DNA from 2 places in the Bifidobacterium sp. ESL0775 genome. Region 2 is predicted to be linked to the other one. Evidence: riboswitches for the same ligand, from Rfam matches in the RefSeq annotation. Region 2 holds a riboswitch; the other holds the start of a gene.

Region 1 (3,399 bases), 370 kb from region 2:
GTAATACATCAGCAACCGCACCAATGACTTGTTCGACGCCTTCCGGATCGAGGTTCGCCGTCGGCTCGTCCAGAAGCAACGCCCCCGGCTGCATGGCCAACGCCCCGGCCAACGCGAGCCGTTGCATCTGCCCGCCACTCAAGTGCATGGTGGAACGGTGCAACTGCAAGCCTTCAAGCCCTACAGCGGCAAGGCTTTGCCTGACCCGCTGCCAAATCTCGGAACGTGGCACGCCCATGTTCTCCGGGCCAAAGGCGACATTGTCACCAAGACGCTCGAAAATCGCCTGCGCGTCGGGGTCCTGCAAAACGAGTCCGACCCGGCCATGGGCGCAGGCGGCCGGAACGTCGCCATCGATGAAGACACCGCCTTCGGTCACCCCGCCTTCCGAATCCTCGACGGCGACGACCTGGCCGGTTTCGCCTTGTCCGCCTTCGTTCGTGGCTTCCACCACATCCCCGCCAAGCAGGCCGGAAGCGCCTTCCAGTATCGTCGACTTGCCGATGCCTGAGGCCCCAAGCAAAAGCACACGCTCGCCTGGCTTGATGTCAAGATTGAGGCCGCGCACGGCGAAATGCCGGCGTGAGGCGTGACGATAGCCCCAGTTCTCGAAACGGATCGAAGCGGGCGGCACCTTGGGAGAAGCCGTACTGGCAGCAGGTTCCCCATCCTGCGGAACCGTCGAGGCAATAGCCGCGTTGGCATGCGAAACGGACTGTACCGTCATGCCATCTTCTCGGCTATCGGATGTCTTCGATTGCTCGCCTTGCATACGTTCTCCCATCGATACCTAAAATCCTAATGAATACGCTCACTTGGATGAGGCACGGACCTGACGGCCCGAGGCGAACTTGTCGATCGCGCCGGTCTTGGCGATGGCGATGTAGAGGTACCACATCAGCACGCCTGCCACCAACGCCCCGGAAATCACCGTGGCGACGAGGTTCCAGATGCCGTAGACGCCGGTGATCTTGAATCCCTGCAGATTTGTGAAGAAGGTGTAGGCCCAGCAGCTGATGGCGGAAATCGTCCCGGAAAGCGTGACCGTGACGAGGTTCCAGACCTTGTACATCACCACAAGGAAGACGATCTCAGCGAAGATCCCCTGCACCAACGCGATGAGAAACGTCTGCATGCCGCCCCAGGTGTTGCCCCAGAGCGCTTCGAGCACTCCCGCGACGACTTCGGCGTATATTGCGGCTCCCGGCTTGCGCACGATGACCGCGGCGAGGGGGCCGGCGAAGAGCCAGAAGCCGTTCATCAGGCCTCCGAGCCCGGGAACGAGTGCGTCAAGAGGCGAGGCGACCGGGCCATAGAGCAACGCCGCGGCCCAATAGATCAACGCGCTGGCGACGCCGATGACCGAGGCGACGGCGATATCGACCACGCGCCATTTGAGGTTCGGTTTCGAGATGACGGTCGTTTGATTCGATGATGACATGATTTGTGCCTTTCCACTGTGCGCACCGCCTATCGGCGCGCATATAAGGCACGGGAAAAGAGAGACGTCCGTGCGCCGGCATTGTCCGGACTCACGTTCATTCGGTCGAGGAAATCCTCATCTCAGCCATCTGCCAGCTTGCGCAGGCAGACAGCCCCCGTGTCAATTCGTCATCCTAGAGCAATCCCCTGTCAAACATCTTGAGACGTGAGTCGTGTGGGGTTGGGGCATACAATGCTCGACACGCTCCGGGCCGCTCTGGCCAAGTCTTTACGGTCGAGCATCGCATGCCCCAACCCCACACTAATGCGTAGCGGAAGAATCTGACTGACAGGTACTTGCGGGAGGCGGCTCACCAGCGAATAGCTGCCGCAGAAGTAAGAAATCTATTGACAGCGGTCTCGCAATTGCGCCCACCTATAGCAAAAGACCTAGAGCATGCGGCAGCTATTCGCTTTCAGTGACATCGACCTTGGTCTTTATCATTTTTACGGTTACAGCTAGTAGGGAACCTCATACATTAGTGGCGGAGCGGGATATGCGATGTTCGGGCGTAAGACACGGCCGAGCGGCCAAGGAGCGTCCCGAACATTGTATATCCCGCTCCGCCACGACTAACCGTTGGGACGAGCGAGTATGTTGCTTACTTCGCCAGTTTGTCTAGGATCAGGGCCTCGGTGATCACGTTGTTTTTGAGGCTCGTGAGGTCGACGGACTCGTTGGGGCTGTGGGCGTTGCCCTTGGGGTCTTCGGGGCCGGTGACCAGGACCTGGGCCTTCGGGAAGATGCGCTGCAGTTCGGGGATGAACGGGATCGAGCCGCCTTCGCCCTTGTTGATCGGATTAACGCCGAACGCCTCACGCATCGACTCGAGCGCGTCCTGCGTGGCCTCGGCATTGGGATCCATGCTCCAGCCCATGCCGCCATCGAGCGTCGAGACCGTGACTTCGGCGCCGAACGGCACGTGCGAGGTGAGGAAGTCGGTGACGGCCTTGGCCGCTTCTTCGTGACGCTGGCCAGGGGCGGTGCGGATGGAGAGGCGGAAGCGGGTCTCGTTGGCGATGACATTGAACGAGCCTTCGACCGGATGCGCGTCGAAGCCGATGACAGAGATGCTCGGCTTGGTCCACAGGCGCGAGGCCAATGAGCCGGTGCCGGCGAAACGATAGGAGTCGACCACACCGGAATCGGCCCGCACACTGGCCTCGTCGAGGTCGCGCTGGAGCCCGCCGACCGGGTCTCCACCTTCCAGTCCCGGAATATCCAAAGCACCATCTTTGTCATACATCGAGGCAATCAACATGGACGAGAGCGTGTTGGTGTCGAGGATCGGGCCGCCGAATTGGCCGGAATGCACCGGATGCTCCAAGGCCTTGACGGTGACATCCAGATCGGTGTTGCCACGCAGGCTCGTGGTGAGGCTGGGGATCTCGGCGCTCCAGTTGCCGGAATCGGCCACGATGATCACGTCGGAGTCGAATTCGTCCTGATGCGCCTCGATGAAGGGGATGAAGCTCGGCGAGCCCATCTCCTCCTCGCCTTCGATGAAGACCTTGATATTGACCTTGAGGTCGTCGCCGAGCGCATGCAGCGCGCCGGAATGGATGGCGATGCCGCCGCCGTCATCGGTCGCGCCGCGTCCGTAAAGACGGCCATCGACCTCGGTGGCCACAAACGGGTCGGTGTCCCATGCGGAGGCGTCCGGCACCGGCTGGACGTCATGGTGCGCATACAGCAAGACGGTCGGCGCGTTGGGATCGACGATCTTCGAGCCGACAACCTCAAAGGCGCCCGGAGTGCCGTCGGGGTTCTTGGACTGGACCACTTTGGCATCCACGCCGCGTGCGCGCAGTTCATCGGCCACGAATTGCGCCGAACGACGCATGTGCTCGCCGGTGATGCCTTCGGCCGAGATGGATTTCAGTGCCACCTTTTTGCTCAGCAAATCGACGATCCGC
Region 2 (3,399 bases):
AAGGTGTCGGCGACGTTGCTGTTGTTGCCCACACCGATCACGGAGATGTCCTTGCCCACCGTCAGGCCGCGGCGTGCGGCGCATTCGTAGATGTACCAGGCGCGTGCGTCATCATAGCAGAAGAAGGCGTCGGGCTTCTCCGTGTCGAAAAGCTCCGAGACGCGGCGCAGGGCCTCGCCATCCTGCGAGACGTTGACCACGAGGTCCTTGTCGAAGCCGATCTTGGCCTCCTTGATGGCCTTGCGGTAGCCCTCGATGCGGGTGGCCTGGGCGATGGTCGGCTCGTCGTTGCCGATGTAGGCGATCTTCTTGGCGCCGGCGTCGATCAGCCTCTTGGTGGCGTCGTAGCCGATGGCGAACTCGTCCGGCTCGACGATGGGGAAGCGGTTGTCGACGGTGTTGGTGGAGATGAGCACGAGCGGGGAATGGACGAGGTCCTCCGGCACTTCGGTGACCTGGCTGGAAGGCTTGGAATAGAGAAACCCGTCCATGCCGTAGCGCTGGAGCACGTTGATCTGCTCGGCCTGGCTCGCCGAACCGTCCGTGTCGACGAAGAGGATGATGTAGCCGTAATGGCTTGCGGCGTCCTGCGCGCCCTGGAGGGTCTGCGCAGTGTAGGGAATGTTGTAGATGTCTTCGGCGATGAACCCAAGGATGCCGGTCTTGCTGGTGCGCAGGCTTCGGGCCATCGGATTGGGCTTGTAACCCAGCTCATCCGCGATCTGCCGCACCTTCGTGGCGATTTTGGGCTTCACACGTCCGGCATCTCTGTTGTTGAGTACCAAGGAGACAGTGGAGATTGAAACTCCGGCCTTCTCCGCGACGTTTTTCATTGTCAGCATGGTTTTAAATTTATACCCCTTTGAGGACGAAATAAAACTTCATGACGGCTTTTTGCGTTATCCACCTATTCCGCGGCAAACAGTGGTTTATTTCGTTTGACTCAGGATTTCGTCAACGAGCTTCTGCTTTTCTTTGATTTGGCCGGAGAAACCAGGGCGGATGTCAAGTTTGAGGGTGACGCCGGTGCGATAGCCCTGTTCGGCGAGGACCATCGTCGCGTCGCGCACGGTTTTGAGCACGTCGTCGAGGTCGCCCTCGATGTTGGTGAACATGGCGTTGGTCTCGTTGGGCAGGCCGGATTCGCGGATGACGTTTACCGCCTGCGCCACGTACTCACTGGCCTCGGAACCGGTGCCTGACGGGGCGATGGCCACTGCGGCGACGGTGTTGATGTAGGGTTTGCCGGTTTCCGGGTCGGTTGGGACGGTCTGTTTTACGGCGTTGCGGTTGGTTGGGTTGCTCATAGTATGTTCCTTGTTTGTTGTATTGCTTATGATTGTTGAATGGCTATTATGTGGTTATGACCGGCTATGAGAATGGATTGAGGGTCGAATAACCACTTCATGGTAATGAATCATGACGTATTGTCCATAAATCGCTCCCTACGCTGGTGTTGACCATCAGGTTCAAAGGGTCTGGCGATTTCGCCACTCTCAACCCGCTGCCGGGTTCCCCTGCTTGCAGTTGTACGGTAGGTGGCCGCACGGACATACTGACGTATTCGACGAGCCAATTGAAAGTTCGAAATCGTAGAAATACTTTATTCAAGACGCGTTAATCACGGTACTTTGCGCGGTTGTTCTACATCGGTTCTTTAGGTTTTGACAGTTTTTTCGGGTTATGGTATTTTCATTTAAATTCTTCATTCAGAAGAATTTAAATCAGAATAGAAGGAGATGATGATGAGAGGTTTCAGAGCGCCGAGAAGCGGAATTATTGCGGCTATTGGTTTCGTCGTTGCGTTGGCTATGTGCATGGTATTGGCTATTGCTAGTCCTGAAAAAGCGATGGCAGACACGGCGGGCGATACTGATGTTTTGACGTTGGGTAAGGTTGCAGAGGACACGCTTGCTCCTCCTGTCGTGTCTTCGTCTGAAAGAATAGGTCGGTCGAACGATGTCGCGGCAATCGCAGATGCGGCGGGTAATTACAATCCGAACGATGCAACATCGGCACTGGATTTGGCTCAAGCGGCTTCTGCCGCAAATATTGTCGATCTGAAAGAGACTGATCAAGTCGGAAAGGGTTCGAAGCAGGCCGAAGCCGAGATTCAGGCTGGAAAGATTAATGTGGATGGTTCTGGAACATTGACTTCTACTAATTCCTCAGGTGTAGCTGTTTCAATTAAACCAATTGGTGATGGGGACGGTGCCAATTTGGTGGATGGTTCCGTGGTCAGCAGCGATCAGGGAAACGCAACCAGTACAGTCACTTCAGCCACGGACAAGGGGATTCAAACTGTAGCCATACTTGCCAACGAAGATGCTCCTAAGGAAATTCCCTTTTCTTATAGCCTTCCAAAAGGGGCGAAATTCGAGCAGCAAACAGATGGCTCCGTGTATGTGAAAGCTCCGGTCACCGCTCAAGTTGCACCACAATCAGAGATTGAGCGTTATGAAAACGCTGTCAAAAGTGTGATTGGCGATTCCACTGACACTGTCCAACTTACTGATGAGCAGTTTGCTGAGCTGGCTGCAATTCCAGAGGAAAAAACCAAGGCGGTGACAACAGAGCAAATTGTATCTACCATTTCTACACCTTGGGCGGTGGATGCCAATGGCATGTCAATTCCCACGCACTATAAGATTTCTGGGAATACCCTTACCCAAGTTGTGGAAAGCAGTACAGATACGGCATTCCCTGTCACTGCAGATCCGAGTTGGTGGTGGTGGGTGGCTAATGCAGCCAGCTGCGCAATGGGTATTGGCTCGTTTGCGGTAGCCGCGTCTAAAGTCTCCCGTGTTTTATATGTTGCACGGCATGCGCGACCACAATCGGCCTTGGCTCAACTATTTAATCGATATGGGTGGAATTTGGTCAGTGCCATTTTGTCATTTGTGACGAGTGGGGGGAATCCGGTAAATATCAATGGTTCACTGAAAGCCGCGGCGAAGGCGGCCTTGCGGAACAGCGGTGCTCTTATCCTTAATGCATTGGGTATAGGAGGATGTTGGAGAATATTGTCCTACATTATCTGGAGATAAGATGCAGCATTTTATGATTAACGTTGGATGTATTGCATGGCTGATATTCATGGGATTTGCAATGGCCGGTACGATTCTGGTTTGGGCATGTCCATTTGATGAATTAACTACGAGATTTGATGGTAAAATGCCTGCTCGGTTAAGTAGAATTGGTTTCTCGCTTTTCCCAATCGCGTGTGTGCTGACTTGTCCACTGTTGCCTATCATGACGTGGTATCTTAACCTGATTATCCCCACGGTTTTAGCCGTTGTCCTAAGCGTGTGGAATCTGCATGTAATCGGGAGACTGGGTAAGCTGAGACTCAACCGGAAAGATACCAGCGTATAAGTGGAATAAGGCATAGAGCTGATT

What was found. A riboswitch is a leader RNA that binds a small molecule or an ion and turns the genes downstream of it on or off. The one in region 2 is predicted to bind thiamine pyrophosphate.
Region 1: it holds a riboswitch for thiamine pyrophosphate, as region 2 does, so the genes downstream of both, OZX73_RS03935 (ECF transporter S component) here and OZX73_RS02520 (thiamine-binding protein) in region 2, are expected to answer to the same signal.

The regions. Positions count from the first base shown of each region.
Region 1 is NZ_CP113917.1:1,114,219-1,117,617, reverse strand. Features, by position in the region: gene OZX73_RS03940 (ATP-binding cassette domain-containing protein) at 1-727, opposite strand, end outside; gene OZX73_RS03935 (ECF transporter S component) at 812-1,441, opposite strand; TPP riboswitch at 1,491-1,612, opposite strand; gene OZX73_RS03930 (dipeptidase) at 2,085-3,399, opposite strand, start outside.
Region 2 is NZ_CP113917.1:742,980-746,378, forward strand. Features, by position in the region: gene OZX73_RS02515 (LacI family DNA-binding transcriptional regulator) at 1-842, opposite strand, end outside; gene OZX73_RS02520 (thiamine-binding protein) at 930-1,307, opposite strand; TPP riboswitch at 1,426-1,529, opposite strand; gene OZX73_RS02525 (hypothetical protein) at 1,740-3,047, shown strand.